2 regions of the Stenotrophomonas sp. YJH_SMC_14-1 genome follow, and region 2 is predicted to be linked to the other one. Evidence: riboswitches for the same ligand, from Rfam matches in the RefSeq annotation. Region 2 holds a riboswitch; the other holds the start of a gene.
What was found. A riboswitch is a leader RNA that binds a small molecule or an ion and turns the genes downstream of it on or off. The one in region 2 is predicted to bind glycine.
Positions count from the first base shown of each region.

Region 1: it holds a riboswitch for glycine, as region 2 does, so the genes downstream of both, gcvP (aminomethyl-transferring glycine dehydrogenase) here and AC5P9P_RS18435 (trimeric intracellular cation channel family protein) in region 2, are expected to answer to the same signal.

Region 1 is NZ_JCAFVK010000002.1:584,857-593,264, reverse strand. It holds gene AC5P9P_RS07730 (catalase) at 1-211, opposite strand, end outside; gene AC5P9P_RS07725 (helix-turn-helix transcriptional regulator) at 326-1,048, shown strand; gene AC5P9P_RS07720 (amino acid permease) at 1,131-2,498, shown strand; gene AC5P9P_RS07715 (VOC family protein) at 2,602-3,012, shown strand; gene gcvP (aminomethyl-transferring glycine dehydrogenase) at 3,106-5,973, opposite strand; glycine riboswitch at 6,036-6,138, opposite strand; gene AC5P9P_RS07705 (multidrug effflux MFS transporter) at 6,438-7,664, shown strand; gene AC5P9P_RS07700 (siderophore-interacting protein) at 7,805-8,408, shown strand, end outside.
Region 2 is NZ_JCAFVK010000011.1:11,741-20,148, forward strand. It holds gene AC5P9P_RS18405 (glutathione S-transferase family protein) at 1-482, opposite strand, end outside; gene AC5P9P_RS18410 (NYN domain-containing protein) at 626-1,405, opposite strand; gene AC5P9P_RS18415 (NAD(P)/FAD-dependent oxidoreductase) at 1,529-2,809, shown strand; gene AC5P9P_RS18420 (hypothetical protein) at 2,901-3,356, opposite strand; gene AC5P9P_RS18425 (nuclear transport factor 2 family protein) at 3,362-3,793, opposite strand; gene AC5P9P_RS18430 (GIY-YIG nuclease family protein) at 3,865-4,140, opposite strand; glycine riboswitch at 4,181-4,270, shown strand; glycine riboswitch at 4,284-4,389, shown strand; gene AC5P9P_RS18435 (trimeric intracellular cation channel family protein) at 4,472-5,089, shown strand; gene AC5P9P_RS18440 (3-deoxy-7-phosphoheptulonate synthase) at 5,258-6,331, opposite strand; gene AC5P9P_RS18445 (hypothetical protein) at 6,627-6,884, opposite strand; gene AC5P9P_RS18450 (DUF6616 family protein) at 6,996-7,334, opposite strand; gene AC5P9P_RS18455 (DNA alkylation repair protein) at 7,382-8,122, opposite strand; gene AC5P9P_RS18460 (MarR family winged helix-turn-helix transcriptional regulator) at 8,119-8,408, opposite strand, start outside.

The DNA.
Region 1 (8,408 bases), on a different contig from region 2:
TCTTCTCGCGCAGGATGAAGTCCTCCAGCAGCGTAGGCCCCCGAGGTCCCTGCCGCAGGGAGTTCTGGTTGTCTGCCACCGGGATGCCCTGATCGGTGGTCATCGCCGGATGACTGCCCCCGGCCTGCTGGTGCAGTTCATCGCCGCTGCCGCGGTGGTGGTTCTCGGCGTGGGTGGTTGCGCGCTTGCCGGTCGGCTTGCTGGCGGCCATTGACGTTGGCTCCGGATGCTCAAAGAGAACCACGACACTGGAACCGGGCCCGTTAAACCGAGGTCCGGCAAAGGTGAACGTACAGGCAAAAGCAGGCTCGGGTATGCTTGCTCCATGCGAGTCGAGCCCGCCGACATCGAAGCCCTGTTCGACGCCATCCCGGATGTGCTGTTCTTCATCAAGGACCTTCAGGGGCGTTACACCCACGTCAACCAGACCATGCTGCGGCGGCTGGGCCTGCGCGCCCGCAAGGACGTGATCGGGCGTACCGCGGCGGAGATCTACCCGACCGGGCTGAGCGCCGACTACGTGGACCAGGACGCCCGCGTGCTGGCCGGTGAGGTGATCGAGAACCTGATGGAGCTGCACCTGTTCGCCAACCGCGAACCGGGCTGGTGCCTGACCTGCAAGCGTCCGCTGGTGGTCGATGGGGCCATCGAGGGCCTGATCGGCATTTCCCGCGACCTTGGCCAGAAGGACAGTCTGGGTACCCAGTACGAGCAGCTGCGGCTGGCGCTGGCCCACCTCAACGCGCACTACGCCGAGAACGTGCGCATGCAGACCCTGCTGGACATCACCGGTTTTTCGCTGTCCAAGCTGGAGCGCAGCTTCCGCAAGGTGTTCCAGATGACCCCGCAGCAGGTGCTGACCCGGCTGCGGATCCAGATGGCCATGCACCTGCTGCACGGTGACGAGAGCATCGCCAGCATCGGCCAGGCCTGCGGTTTCAGCGACCAGAGCGCCTTTACCCGCAAGTTCAAGGCTGAAACCGGTTTCTCGCCGCGTGCCTACCGCGCCCGTATTGGTGGCAGTGTCGGAGAGCCGGCACTGGCCTGAGCCGCCTGCTGCGCTGTGCCTATCCCCGCGGGCATGGGACAGGGTAAGGTGTCGCCCCTGTAGCCCGCCGCCAGCCCTGCCGATGCCCAACTCGATTCCGACCGCTTCACCGTCCCGCCTCGGACATTCGCTCAAGCCCCGCCAGCTGATCATGATGGGCCTGGGCAGCGCCATCGGCGCCGGCCTGTTCCTCGGCTCGGGCGTGGGTGTGCAGGCGGCCGGTCCGGCGGTCCTGGTGTCGTATCTGGTCGCCGGCGCGCTGGTGATCATCGTGATGAACGCTCTGGGCGAAATGGCGGCGGCCAAACCGACCAGCGGCGCGTTCTCGGTCTATGCCGCCGATGCCATGGGCGCCACCGCCGGTGCCACCGTCGGCTGGTTGTGGTGGGTGCAGCTTGTGATCGTGATCGCCGCCGAGGCGGTGGGAGCGGCCGGTCTGCTGGCCACCGTCTGGCCAGCAGTACCTGTACCGATGGCGGCGCTGGCCTTCATGCTGTTCTTCACCGCGATCAACCTGCTCGGGGTGAAGAACTTCGGCGAGTTCGAATTCTGGTTCGCCATCCTCAAGGTGGCGGCGATCCTGGCCTTCATCGCCATCGGCGTGGCGCTGCTGATGGGCTGGCTGCCGCAGGTGACCTCGCCGGGCCTGAGCAACTTCACCGAGCATGGTGGCTTCGCGCCGAAGGGCCTGGCCGGTATTGGCGCTGCACTGCTGGTTGTCGTTTTTGCCTTCGGTGGCACCGAGATCGTGGCCGTTGCGGCGGCGGAGACCGAAGATCCGGAACGCAGCATCGCCCGTGCCATCCGCACCGTGGCGTGGCGCATCCTGGTGTTCTATATCGGCTCGCTGAGCGTGATCATCGCCGTCGTACCGTGGACCAGCGAAGCGCTGAAGTCGCCGTTTGCCGCCGTGCTGGATATCGCCCGCATCCCGGGCGCGGGCACCGCCATCACCCTGATCGCGGTGATCGCGCTGCTGTCGGCGCTCAATGCCAACCTCTACGGCGCCTCGCGCATGATGTATTCGCTGGCGCAGCGTCGTGAAGCGCCGGCCGTGCTGGGCTGGACCGATCCGCGCCAGGTGCCGGTGATTGCCGTGCTGGCCAGCGTGCTGTTCGGTTTCGCCGCCACGGTGATGGAGCTGCTGTTCCCGGACCGGGTGCTGCCGGTGCTGCTGAACATCGTCGGTTCCACCTGCCTGCTGGTGTGGACGCTGTCGCTGGTGTCGCAGCTGGTGCTGCGCCGCCGCGCGGATCGCCTGGGTACCCGGCTGCCGTTCCGCATGGCCGGCTTCCCGTGGCTGACCTGCTGCGCGCTGGCGATCCTGGCACTGATCTTCGGCCTGCTGCTGAGCGAGTCGCACACCCGCCTGCAGTTCCTGTCGATGGTGGCGCTGACCGCCACCATCGCCGCCGGCAGCGCCATCGCGCGGCGCATGCGCGAGGCGTGACTGAAGCTGCCGGCCAGCGGCCGGCACTACCACGGAGGCTGCACATCCGCCGTGCCATCCTCATCGTGTGGGCCGTCATCGGCCCGTCGACCGGGAGTACCGCATGCTGCGCAGTCGCCCCTTCCTGATGTTTACCGGCCAGGCCGAGGCCGCCCTGGCCCTGTACGCCGAGGCCTTCGCCGATTTCCGCCTGCTGGCAATGCAGCGCCATCCGGACGGCGCCGGTGCCGGCGTGCCCGGGCAGGTCCGACAGGCCATCTTCCTGCTCGGTGGCACCCACTACCTGTGCTTTGACAGCCTGGACGTGCACGATTTCACCTTCAGCCCGTCGATCTCGCTGTTCGTCGAGTGCTCCGGCGCCGAGCAGTTCGAGCGCGCCGCGCGCGTGCTGGGCGAGGGCGGCCACTGGCTGATGCCGGTGGGCGACTATGACTTCAGCAACCGCTACGGCTGGGTGCAGGATCGCTTCGGCGTGTCGTGGCAGTTGAGCCTGGGGCAGATGCCGGACCCGTGATCGGGATTACCGTGGGTGTGGACCCTGGTCTACCCGCCCTCATGAAAACGGCCCGCTTGCGCGGGCCGTTCTCTTTACCGATGCCGCGAGGAATCAAGCCTCGACTTCATCATCCTTGTAGGCATCGACCGGGATGCAGGCGCACATCACGTTCTTGTCGCCGTACACGTTGTCGACGCGCGCCACCGGCGGCCAGTACTTGCTCTGCTTCAGGCTGGCCAGCGGGAAGGCAGCCAGTTCGCGCGGGTAGGCGTGGGTCCACTCGCTGGCGGTCACCGCGGTGGCGGTGTGCGGCGCGTTCTTCAGCGGGTTGTCCTCGCGGTCCAGGCGGCCGTCTTCGATCGCGGTGATCTCCTCGCGGATCTGGATCATCGCGTCGATGAAGCGGTCCAGCTCGTGCAGCGATTCGCTCTCGGTCGGTTCGACCATCAGCGTGCCGGCCACCGGGAAGCTCAGGGTCGGGGCGTGGAAGCCGAAGTCGATCAGGCGCTTGGCGACGTCCTCGGCGCCGATGCCGCTGGTCTTCTCCAGCGGGCGTACGTCGAGGATGCACTCGTGTGCCACCAGGCCGTTGCGGCCGGTGTACAGGGTCTTGAAGTGCGGGGCCAGGCGCTTGGCGATGTAGTTGGCGTTGAGCTGCGCGACCTGGGTGGCCTTGCGCAGGCCTTCGCGGCCCATCATCGCGATGTACATCCAGCTGATCGGCAGGATCGAGGCGCTGCCGAAGCTGGCGGCGCTGACCATGCCGACCGGGCCGTTGTCACCCAGCTTGCCCGGCAGGAACGGGGCCAGGTGTTCCTTGACCGCGCACGGGCCGACGCCCGGGCCGCCGCCGCCGTGCGGGATGCAGAAGGTCTTGTGCAGGTTCAGGTGCGAAACGTCCGAACCCCACTTGCCGGGCTTGGCCACGCCGACCAGGGCGTTCATGTTGGCGCCGTCGGTGTACACCTGGCCGCCGTGCTGGTGGATGATCTCGCAGATCTCGACCACCTCTTCCTCGAACACGCCGTGCGTGGACGGGTAGGTCATCATGATCGCGGCCAGGCGGTCGCTGTACTTCTCGGCGTTGAGGCGGATGTCTTCCACATCGACGTTGCCGTTGGCATCGGTCTTGGTGACCACCACCTTCATGCCGCACATCTGCGCCGAGGCCGGGTTGGTGCCGTGCGCCGAATCCGGGATCAGGCAGATGTCGCGGTGGCCTTCGCCGCGCGAGCGGTGGTATGCCCGGATCGCCAGCAGGCCGGCGTACTCGCCCTGTGCGCCGGAGTTCGGCTGCAGGCTGACCGCGTCGTAGCCGGTGCATTCGACCAGCATCGCTTCCAGCGTGTCGATCAGTTCCTTGTAGCCCAGCGCCTGGTCGGCCGGCACCAGCGGGTGGATCTGCGAGAACTCCGGCCAGGTCACCGGGATCATCTCGGCGGTGGCGTTGAGCTTCATGGTGCACGAACCCAGCGGGATCATCGTGCGGTCCATCGCCAGGTCCTTGTCGGCCAGCGAACGCAGGTAGCGCAGCAGTTCGTGTTCGCTGTGGTGGGTGTTGAACACCGGGTGGGTCAGGAACGCGGACTGGCGCAGCAGGCCGGCCGGCAGCGCGTCGGCGGTGCTGGCATCCAGTGCGTCGACGTCCAGCGAGGCACCGAACACCGCAGCCACGGCGACGATGTCGGCGCGGGTGGTGGTCTCGTCCAGGCTGATGCCGACCGAGTCGCTGTCGATCGCGCGCAGGTTGTAACCGGCGGCGCGTGCCTTGGCATGGATTTCATCGGCATGCACGCCGGTGACGTGCAGGGTGTCGAAGAAGTCGCCACCGACCTGCACGCCGGCATTGCGCAGCGCTGCGGCCAGGATCGAGGCCAGTCGATGGGTGCGGCGGGCAATGCGGGTCAGGCCTTCCGGGCCGTGGTAAACGGCGTACATCGAGGCCATCACCGCCAGCAGCACCTGCGCGGTACAGATGTTGGAGGTGGCCTTCTCGCGGCGGATGTGCTGTTCGCGGGTCTGCAGGGTCAGGCGGTAGGCCGGGTTGCCCTGGGCATCGATCGAAACGCCGATCAGGCGGCCCGGCATCGAGCGCTTGTAGGCGTCACGGCAGGCCATGAAGGCGGCGTGCGGGCCACCGAAGCCGAACGGCACGCCGAAACGCTGGCTGTTGCCGACAACGATGTCCGCGCCCCATTCGCCCGGGGCAGCCAGCAGGGTCAGGGCCAGCAGGTCGGTGGCCACGGCCACCAGGCCGCCGCGTGCGTGCACGGCATCGACCAGCGCCTTGTAGTCGCCGACCTGGCCAAAGGTGTCCGGATACTGCAGCAGCAGGCCGAAGGCTTCTGCTTCCAGCGCTTCGGCCGGGGCGCCGACGCGCAGCACGATGCCCATGGGCTCGGCGCGGGTACGCAGCAGTTCCAGGGTCTGCGGGTGCACGGCGTCGTGCACGAAGAAGGTGTCCGACTTCGACTTGGCCGAACGCTTGGCCAGGGTCATCGCTTCGGCGGCGGCGGTGGCTTCGTCCAGCAGCGAGGCGTTGGCGATTTCCATGCCGGTCAGGTCGGCGCACAGGGTCTGGAAGTTGATCAGCGCTTCCATGCGGCCCTGCGAGATTTCCGCCTGGTACGGGGTGTAGGCGGTGTACCACGCCGGGTTTTCCAGGATGTTGCGCAGGATCACGTTCGGCGTGTGGGTACCGTAGTAACCCTGGCCGATGAAGCTGCGCAGCACGGTGTTCTTGTCGGCGATCGCACGGATCTTCGCCAGTGCCTGCACTTCGGTCATCGACTCCGGCAGTGCCAGCGGTGCCGGCGACTTGATCTTGGCCGGCACGATGGCGTCGGTCATCGCATCCAGCGACGCGTGGCCGACGACGTCGAGCATCTGCGCGATCTCGGCGTCGTTGGGGCCGATGTGGCGCTCGACGAACGCGTTGTGGTGCTCGAGCTCACGCAGGGAAGGGGTGTTCTGGGACATGGCGAAGGATCCGTCAGGAAAGGGCACACGCACGGGCACAAGCCGCCGGTCGGCGGTCTGCGGGGCGCCCCTCTGTCCTTTTGCCTGAGAGTTTAAAAGCGCGGCGGACCGCAGCTTCGTGCCCCTTCGGCGCCGGATCGAACCGGTCTCTCCAGAGTTGTGTTACGGGTGGTATCGGGCCTGAGCGATTACGGGCGTTGCGCCTTCGGCAGCGGTGTTCCGCTTCTCCCACCGTGTTGCCCGCCGATTATAGCCCGTTGCGGGCGCGGCGGCCGCCTTCGGTCCTGGAGGCCGCGCCTGAATGGCCGATGGCCCGTCCGTGCGTTTTGTGCACTGCTGCATGGCATCAGGTGCAATCCCCACCTATGATGGGCGGATACCCGAATTCATCTGGCGCCGTCCCTGCTGCAGGGGACCGGCGCCCGCCGTGCGTGCCGCGCATGGCCCTGCCGGACGCCTTTCCCATGACCGCCGCTGTTGCTCCCTCCACCCGCCGCATGGCCCTGCTGCTCGCCGGCCTGGCCATGTTCGGTCCGTTCTCGATCGACACCATCTTCCCGGCGTTCCCGCAGCTGGCCCAGCGCCTGGCGGTGGACGAGGTGGCGGTGCAGCAGACCATCAGCGTGTATCTGCTGTTCTACGGCCTGATGAGCCTTGCGCACGGCCCGCTGTCCGATGCCTGGGGCCGCAAGCGGGTGATCCTCGGTGGCCTGGTGGTGTTCGTCGGCGCTTCGGTCGGCTGCGCGCTGTCCACCGACCTGACCACGCTGCTGGCGTTCCGTGCGCTGCAGGGCCTGTCAGCAGGCGTCGGCATGATCGTCGGCCGCGCGGTGATCCGCGACCTGTACCACGGACACGACGCGCAGCGTCTGATGAGCCAGGTATCGATGCTGTTCGGCATCGCTCCGGCCATCGCACCGATCATTGGCGGCTGGATCCTGCTCAGTGGCGCCGGCTGGCCACTGATTTTCTGGTTCCTGGTGGTGTTTGCGCTGCTCCTGCTGGCGGCCACTGCACGCTACCTGCCGGAAACCCATCCGGTGGAGGCACGGGTGCCGTTGTCGCCGCGCGTGCTGCTGCGTGATTACGTGCGCATCGGTTTCAACCCGCGGTTTCTGCGCCTGGCGCTGGCCGGCAGCATCGGTTTCGGCGGCATTTTCCTGTACATCTCCTCGGCGCCGGTGTTCGTGATGCAGCACCTGCATCTGGGCGAGGGTGGTTTTGCCTGGCTGTTCATCCCCACCATCGGCGGCATGACCACCGGCTCGTTCCTGTCCGGGCGCATGGCCGGGCACACCACGCCCACCCGCCAGGTGTCCATTGGTTTCGGCCTGTGTGCGCTGTCGGTGCTGCTGAATGTCGGCTACGTGGCGCTGTCGCCACAGTTCGTGCTGCCATGGGCGGTACTGCCGATCTTCCTGGGCGGCATGGGCATGGCATTGATCTTCCCGATCCTGGCGCTGGCGGTGCTGGACATGTACCCGCACCAGCGCGGCCTGGCCTCGTCGCTGCAGGCCTTCGTGCAGCTGATGATCAGCACGGTGGTGGCCGGCGTGGTGTCGCCGCTGCTCAGTGCCAGCCCGCTGCACCTGGCGCTGGGGCAGGCCGCGTTCTTCGCCGCCGGCTTCGTGTTCTGGTACTGGGAACACCAGCGTGAACGCGCGGCACAGGCGGCCTGCACGGGCCATTGAGCAGCGCGCAGGGGTAGGGCCGGCCGCTTTGCCCGCAACGCTTGCGAAGAGGAACGACCGGACTAGGCTGGGCACTCCAGCCAGCCGGTGCGTGGATGCACGACAGCCAGCCAATCCGATGTCGTTGCATGAGGTTCCCCATGGCTGCGCAGCAGACCTACCGCCTGTTCGAGGTGGCGCTGAAGGAGCGCCGCGTTCTTTCCCCTTCCCTTGACCGCATGGTGTTCACCGGTGCCGACGTGGCGCGGATGAAGACCGAAGGCCCTGACCAGCGCATCAAGGTGTTCTTCCCCTTGCCCGGCCAGGAGGTGCCGCAGGTCCCCAGCGGTGAAGACTGGTACCCACGCTACCGGGCCCTGCCGGACGACAAGCGCCCGCCGATGCGTACCTACACCATCCGCCAGTTGCGCGCCGAGCAGGGCGAGGTCGACGTCGATTTCGTCATCCATGGCGAAACCGGCCCCGCCTCGCGCTGGGCCATGCACGCCCGCCCAGGCGACCGTGTAGTGCTGCTGGCCCCGGACGCCGACTGTGCCGAGAGCAGCGAGGGCTGGGAGTGGAAGCCACCGGCCGGTGTCGGCCAGGTGCTGCTGGTGGCCGATGAAACCGCGTTGCCTGCGGTGGCCGGCATCCTCGAGGAACTGGCGGCCATGGTCGACCCACCGCGCACGCTGGCGCTGCTGGAGGTGGCGCAGGCCGGTGATGCGGTGCACCTGAAGGCGCCCTCCAGCGCCGAGCTGGTCT
Region 2 (8,408 bases):
TCACCCATCGCGAATGTCTCGCCGGACAGCCACGGCTGCTTGGCCAGGGTGGCATCGGCCATCGCCAGGTAGTCGCCGGCGCGCACGATGGCGGCATTGATCCGCGCTTCGTCGCGGTCGGCCGGGGCGGTGCGCATGATGCCCCAGATCAGGTCGGTGTACAGCGGCGCCATGCGCGAGGTGCTCCAGTCCATCCACTTCTCGGCCTGGGCGCGTTCCATCGGGTCTTCGGCGTACAGCGTGCCCAGCGCGTAGCGCGCACTCAGGTAGCGCACGATGGCGTTCGATTCCCACAGCGGCAGGCCGTGGTCTTCGATCACCGGTACCAGGCCATTGGGATTCATCGCCTGGTATTCCGGCGTCTGCGTGCCGCCGTGGCTGCCACCGACCTCGATGGACTCGTACGGCAGGCCGATTTCCTCGGCACACCACAGCACCTTGCGGACGTTGCTGGAATTGCGACGGCCCCAGATCTTCAACATGCGGGTATTCCTTGCTGGCAATGCGAGCGGCAACGATACCCCTGATCGGGCGGGGTGTGTGCATGCCGGATGCGGGATCTGGCGTCCGGGAATTGCCGGCCAGCGGCCGGCACTACCGGTTCCTCGCTGGCCAGCGGCCGGCATTACCGGTTCTTTTTCGGCAGCGCGCGCACGTAGGACGACTTGCCATCCTTCTTCAGTTCGAACAGGCCGATCGCGGCCAGCAGATCGCTGAGCTTGCCGTAGCCATAGTTGCGCGGGTCGAACGACGCCTGGTTGCCGATCTGGCTGCCGACCGGGCCGAGGTGCGACCAGCCATCCTCGCCCTCGGCCGCGGACACCGCGCGGCGCAGCATCTTCACCAGCCGCGTGTCGCTACGCATTTCCGCACCGCTCTTGCGCGGGCGCGCATCGTCGTTGGCCACCGGCTCGTTCGAGGCCTGTTCGCTGGAGGCCTGTTCGGTATCCGGCACGCTGGCGTGGGTCTGGCCCAGTGCTTCCAGGTAGGTGAATTTCGAGCACGCGTTGACGAACGGCTCGGGTGTTTTCTTCTCGCCGAAACCGTACACCTTCACGCCATCGGTCAGCAGGCGCATCACCATCGGGGTGAAGTCCGCATCGCTGGAGACGATGGCAAAGCCATCCAGGTTGCGTGCGTACAGCAGGTCCATGGCATCGATCACCATCGCCATGTCCGAGGCATTCTTGCCCTTGCTGTAGGCGAACTGCTGGATGGGACGGATCGCATACTCATGCAGCACCGCTTCCCACCCCTTCAGTCGCGGGCTCTTCCAGTTGCCATAGGCGCGGCGCACGTTGGCCACCCCATAGCGGGCCACTTCGGCCAACACCTCGTCGATCTTCGAGGCCGGCGCATTGTCGGCGTCGATCAACAGGGCGATGCGCTTTTCCGGTTCGCTCATGGACTCCTCGCGGGCGGTTGCCTGAACCCGAGTATCGCCGATCCACGCGGGCGCTGACGTGACAGGCAGTCGCCGTGCGAAGATGCCAGGCGCTTCCCCCAATGCCCCCACTGGAGTGAGTCGATGAGTCGCGAGCGCGTTCCCCACCTGGTTGTTGTCGGCGGCGGTTTTGCCGGTCTCTGGGCCACCCGTGCCCTGGCCCGCGAGCGCATACGCATCACCCTGGTCGACCGCCGCAACCATCATCTGTTCCAGCCGCTGCTGTACCAGGTGGCCACCGCTGGCCTGTCCGCGCCGGATATCGCTGCACCACTGCGCCATATCCTCGGCCACCAGCGCAACGTGGAAGTCCGCCTCGGCGAAGTGGTCGCCATCGACAAGCAGGCCCGGCAGATCCGCATGGCCGATGGCAGCACGCTGGACTACGACAGCCTGCTGCTGGCCACCGGCGCCACCCACGCCTACTTCGGCAACGACCAGTGGGCCGATGATGCGCCCGGCCTGAAGACGCTGGACGATGCGATCGCGCTGCGCCGCAAGCTGCTGCTGGCGTTCGAGCGCGCCGAGGCGGAACCGGACCCGGCGAAGAAGGCCGCATGGCTGAGCTTCGCGGTGGTCGGTGGCGGTCCCACCGGTGTTGAACTGGCCGGCACCCTGGCCGAGATCGCGCGGCATACGTTGCGCAACGAATTCCGCCACATCGACCCGGCCAGCGCCAAGGTGCGGCTGGTCGAGGCCGGCCCGCGCGTGCTGTCCTCGTTCCCGGAAGTACTTTCGCTGAAAGCACGCCGCCAGCTGGAAAAGCTGGGCGTGGAAGTGCTGACCGGTACCCCGGTGAGCGACATCGACAGCCAGGGCTTCACGCTCGGTGACCAGTTCGTACCGGCCCGCACCGTGGTCTGGGCCGCCGGCGTGGCCGCTTCACCGCTGGCGCGCACGCTGGACGTGCCGCTGGACCGCGCCGGCCGCGTGCCGGTGCAACCGGACCTGACCCTGCCCGATCACCCGGAGCTGTTCGTGGCCGGTGACCTGGCCGCACTGAGCCAGGCCGACGGCAAGCCGGTACCCGGCGTGGCACCCGCTGCCAAGCAGATGGGCAAATACGTGGCCGAGGTGATCCGCGCACGCCTGCACGGCAAGCCCGAGCCCGGCCCGTTCAAGTACGCCGACTACGGCAACCTGGCCACCATCGGTCGCATGGCCGCGATCGTGCACCTGGGGCGGCTGCAGCTGTCGGGCGTGCTGGCCTGGTGGTTCTGGCTGGCCGCGCACGTGTTCTTCCTGATCGGCTTCCGCAACCGCATCGTAGTGCTGCTGAACTGGGCCGTGGCGTACTGGAGCTACCAGCGCAGCGCGCGCATCATCTTCGGTGATGACCAGGAAGACCGGCGACCGAGGCGGTAGTGCCCGCCGCTGGCCGGCTGCCACGCGGTCCGATCCCTTTCCGCAGGAAAGGGCTCTGACTCCGTCAACATCATCCATGCATGGCGTGGATCTACCGCTTCATCGGGCCGCCGGGCGCCCGCCGTTTCGACCATGCGCGGCAGAAGTCCTCCTTCCTTGCGGTGTCGGCAATCTGCGCGGCACTCCAGTTGCGGGTAATCCAGATCGTCAGTGCCGTGCTGCTCAGATGCCAGCGCAGCATGTCGTGCCGTGGCTGCCGCCAAAGATGGCGGCGGGCAATCCAGAACGCCTCCCGTTCCACCTCTGGCACCTTCTTCTTCATCGCGTCGTCGTCGAAGAACTGCGCGGCGAAACTCCAGGGATTCATCGGCTGAAATCCTGTTCGCGGTTCACTGGTGCACGCAGCCACACCACTGGGCACACGGTCTGCTGGCTTCGGCCAACCGCCCACCAGGGCAAGCCCGAGCAGGTACAGCAGGCCAGGCAGCAGTGCGATGCCGGCGGCCAGTACGACGACGGAGACCCATGCCTTACCGGCGGCACGCATCGTGCTCACTTCGCCTTCGGTTTCGGGTACCACAACGCGTTGACGATGACCCAGCGCTGGTCGAAGCGCCCCATGTGGAAGTAATCGACGAACCACGGCGTTTCCAATCGCACCGAGGCGGCATTGCCGGTCACGTCCAGCACCGTGCAGCGGCGGTCCCATTGATCCTTCGGGGTCTTCAACGCGCCCTGCTTCGTCAGCGCGACCAGTTCTTCCTTCGACATGCGGCGCAGGCCCAGCCGCTCGTCGGGCGTATCGCCGAGGACCGCGCGCTTGGCCAGGTCCGGGTGCAGGGAGCGGGCGACGCGCTGCGGGTCGGCCTCCAGCTGGCCGTCGACGTAGTCATGGCAGGTGGCTTCGATGGCCGCGAGGGTGGCCGGGTCGGCAGCGGGACTGGTTGACGCGGAGAGAGCGAACAACAGGGCGACGGTGGACATCCGGGTCTCCAGCGCTGAGGGCTGGGCGATCATCGCATGGCGGCACAGAGGCATCCATGTATGCCATGGATCTACAGGGACCCAGCATCCACCGCCTGCAGCCAGGCCAGCTTGCGTTCCCGCGGCTGCTGCTTGAGCTGCCATTCGGCCCGCGAGGCGGCGGCCCGGTCCGGGTACTCGCGCACGGCCAGCACGCGCAGCGGCGGCCGGGCCCGGGTGTAGCGCGCGCCCTTGCCGGCCTGGTGGGCGGCAAAACGCGCGTCCACGTCGGTGCTGATGCCGGCGTAATAGCTGCCATCGCGACATTCGAGCAGGTACAGGAACCACGGGCGGAGGGACGGGGCCATGCCCGGATTATGCCGTGCTGCACTGCAGCGGATATACTGGCGCCCGAATGCAGGAGAGAGGCGCCGCGCTGGCGCCCGCCGAAGGCGCAGGCTCCCATGATCGCTCAGGCCGGTGGGCTGGAATCCCACCAACCATGCATTCGACTCGCCGAGCTGGAGAGAGGTCACCGGGCATGCCCGGGACGATCCGCCGAAGGGGCACGCGGCCCATGCCGCTGAACTCTCAGGCAAAAGGACAGCGGGAGCGGCACCGGTCATCGTCATCCCGTCATTGCGCAGGCAGTGGCGGTAGTCGCGCATGGCCGGCCCCACCGCGCCCGGAGCCTGCCCAATGCTGCTGTCCATCATCTACCTGATCGCCATTTCCGCCGAAGCCATGACCGGCGCGCTGGCCGCCGGCCGCCGCCGCATGGACCTGTTCGGCGTGGTCATGATCGCCTGCGTCACCGCCCTCGGTGGTGGATCACTGCGCGACATCCTGCTCGGCCACTACCCGCTGGGCTGGGTGAAGCATCCGGAGTACCTGGGCTTCACCGTATGCGCGGCGCTGATCGCCACTTGGGTGGCGCGCTGGATGCACCACTTCCGCCGCACCTTCCTGGTGCTCGATGGCCTGGGCCTGATCGCCTTCACCCTGATCGGCTGCTCGATTGCGCGCGAAGCCGGCCATGCGATGCCGATCGTGCTGATCGCCGGCATGTTGACCGGCGCGTTCGGCGGCGTGCTGCGCGACATCCTCTGCAACGAGGTGCCGCTGATCTTCCAGAAGGAGCTGTACGCGATCATCGCGCTGCTGACCGGCGCGGCCTACCTGTTGCTGCTGCACTGGGGCGTGGCCGACGCCACCGCGATCCTGTGCTGCCTCGGCGGCGGCTTCGCGCTACGCCTGCTGGCGATCCACTACCGCTGGGAAATGCCGAAGTTCGTGTACCACGACGAAGTGCATTGAGGTTCGCGCGGCGGAATCCGCACCACCCCGGCGATGTACCTGGCGCTGTCGCTCATGCGCAGCGCCAGGCGCATCGCCGGTGCAGATGGGCCGGTCTCCAACTCCGACCGGCCCTGATCGCGGCCGCACCCCCGCAGGCGCTGGCCGCCATCCACACACGTGCCGCACTCAAGCGGCTTCGGACACCTTCACGTCGCGACGGGCGCGCACGGCCGCGGCCAGTCGCTCCAGCACCGTCACGGTGGTGTCCCAGTCGATGCAGCCATCGGTGATGCTCTGCCCGTAGACCAGCGGTTGGCCTTCCACCAGTTCCTGGCGACCACCGACCAGATGGCTCTCGATCATCACACCGACGATGCGCTGTTCACCGTCTTCCAACTGAACGGCGATGTCCTCGATCACCTTCGGCTGGTTGTCCGGATTCTTCAGGCTGTTGGCATGGCTGGCGTCGATCATCAGACGAGTCGGCAGCTTGGCCTTGGCCAGCGCCTGGCAGGCCTCGGCGACACTGCCTGCATCGTAGTTCGGCTGCTTGCCGCCGCGCAGGATCACATGGCAATCCGGGTTGCCAGTGGTCGACACGATGGCGGTGCCGCCCTGCTTGGTGACCGACAGGAAGTGATGCGGATTGGAGGCCGCACCCACCGCGTCGGCGGCGATCTTCACGTTGCCATCGGTGCCGTTCTTGAAGCCGACCGGGCACGACAGCCCCGAGGCCAGTTCGCGGTGCACCTGGCTTTCGGTGGTGCGCGCACCAATGGCGCCCCAGGCCACCAGATCGGCGATGTACTGCGGCGAGATCACGTCGAGGAACTCGACACCGGCCGGCAGGCCGAGCTTGTTGATGTCGCGCAGCAGGCCACGGGCAATGCGCAGGCCCTTGTCGATCCTGAAGCTGCCATCCAGGTCCGGGTCGTTGATCAGGCCCTTCCAGCCCACCGTGGTGCGCGGCTTCTCGAAGTACACGCGCATCACGATTTCAAGTTCCCCGGCCAGCGCGTCACGCAGCGGCTTCAGGCGCTGGGCGTACTCGATGGCGGCCTTCGGGTCGTGGATCGAGCATGGGCCAACCACCACCGCCAGGCGGTCGTCACGGCCATGCAGGATCTGGTGCAGGGCCGCGCGCGAGGCGCTGACGGTGTCGGAGGCTTCATCGTCACACGGCAGCATCGCCAGCAGCTGGGCAGGCGGTGTCAGCGGTTCGATGGTGCGGATACGCAGGTCGTCGGTGTGCGGGGGCATTGGGGGAGGTCTCCGGAACGTTGGGGGTCCCCAGCGTGGCGGCATGAAAAAAGCCGCCAGGTTCGCTGGCGGCTTTCGGGAATGCGTCTGAAGCTTTCTTCAGGGTGAGCGCAGTCCTTCCTCCGCCAATGGCTTCGGAAAGTAATACCAGTAAAAGCGGGTGGCGGCTGCGTTCATGGGTTGTATTGATAGCACAGCTTTTGCGCAGTGCAAAATGTTTCATCCGCAACTGGGGACGCGGTTCAGCGAGATGCGCGCCGGCCCTGCCCACGCGGCGGCAACCACGCAACGTCGCTCATTTGCCATGCACTTCCACATCCAGTAGCAGGCCCTCATGGATGTCGGCCCAGCGTTCCAGCACGCGATCCAGTTCCTGCCGGGCCTCGTCCAGCTGCTCGGGGTTGAGCAGGGAACGCGCGGTGTAGAGATCGGAAACCAAGCGCCGCAGGGCCGATTCCTGGATGGCCACCGACGGCCCCTCCAGCCCCGGCAACTGCAACGCCGGGCTGTCGCCAAGAGGGCCGAACAGCGTGACCTGGAGCGTGCTCTGCATGATCGACCTTCCTGCGGATGGACATGGGCAATGTCCTGTTTACCGCGTCTGGGTGACAGGCGCATGTGCCACCCATGCCCAGCACGGAATCTGCCGGCGTCTGCCGCGCCGCTACAAGGCGGCCAGGTCGGCAAGGTGCTGGGCCATGCTGTCCATCGCGCCTACCGCCTGGGTGGTGGTGAAGTACTCATGCCAGCCGGTAGCGGCAATGCCGGCCATCAACGCATCGACCTCCTCGCGGCTTGCGCAGCGCCAGACCGCATAGAACTGCTCATCGCTGCCGTGCGGTACGCCCGAGGCAATGCGGCCCATCGCCAGCGGCGTGATGCGGACCGGATCGAACTGCTGCATGCCGGCGCCGATACGGGCGAAGAAGGCGTTCCGCTGCTCGGGCGGAAGTGTGGTCCAGGCAGGGGTGGCGGTGTAGAGCTCGATGAAGGTGTGCGACATGGTGGTTCTTCCTTGAGGGTTCGGGGGTTGCCGGCCAGCGGCCGCCACTACCGGAGCGAGCGCAGCGCGCGTTTGCGGATGTAGGCGTTGGCGTCGCTGTGGCGCTCATGCTGCCAACGCGTACACAGCTGGCGCAGCCACTGCGGCTGAGTCTTGCCGGCATCGTTGAGCCAGTTTCCGACCGAATCCTGCACATAGCGTTCCGGATCGTCGGCCAGTGCTTCCAGCAGCGCGGATGCATGTTCCGGGCGCTGCTTGAACAGTGCGATATGCGTGGCCCAGACACCGCGCGGACGCAGTGCTTCGCAGGCGAAGCGGCGCAGGTACGGCGATGTTTCCTGTGACCACGGTTGCAGGTGCTCCAGCGCCTGCAGTGGTGCGGCAACGATGTCCGTGCGTAGTGCCAGCCATGCCCATTCGCGCACACCGAAGTGGGGGTCATCGGCCAGTGTGCGCATCTGCTGCAGCTTCTCTGCCAGCGTTGCGCGGGCATCGCTGCCGATCAGGTAGCAGGCCCAGCCGCGCACGGTATCGGAGCTGTGATGCCGCCAGAGCGCAGGCGCCCCCTGCCCCGCCTCACGCAGCAGTTGCGCAGCCAGGGCCATGCGCAGCGTGATGCCCTTGCCTGAGGCGTCCCGCATGCGCTGCAGCGCCTCCGGTGCAAGCGCAGGCGCCACCACCTGCAGCAGCGCGGCAAAATCCACTGCCAGGCATTCTGCCAGATGGGTGGCGGGGACGCGGCCGGTGTTGAGTGCTTGCCGGCGTTCCGCAGGAATGGACGTGCTCATGCTGCGGATTCCCGCCCGGCGTCCGTGTGCTGCCAGACCTTGTGCAGCAGCTGTGACAGCTGCTGCTGTTCATCAGCATCCAGGCCGTTGAACAGCCCACCGATCCATTGCGTGTGCTGCTCGAACAGCGATTCGGCCAAACGCTTTCCCGGTGCGGTCAGCACGATCTGCAGGCGGCGGCCATCCCCGTCATCGTTGCGACGCTGCAGCAGGCCTTCGCGCTGCAGGCCATCGAGCAGGCCGCTGATGGTGGCGCGGGTCACGCCGGCGCGCTCGGCCAGCACAT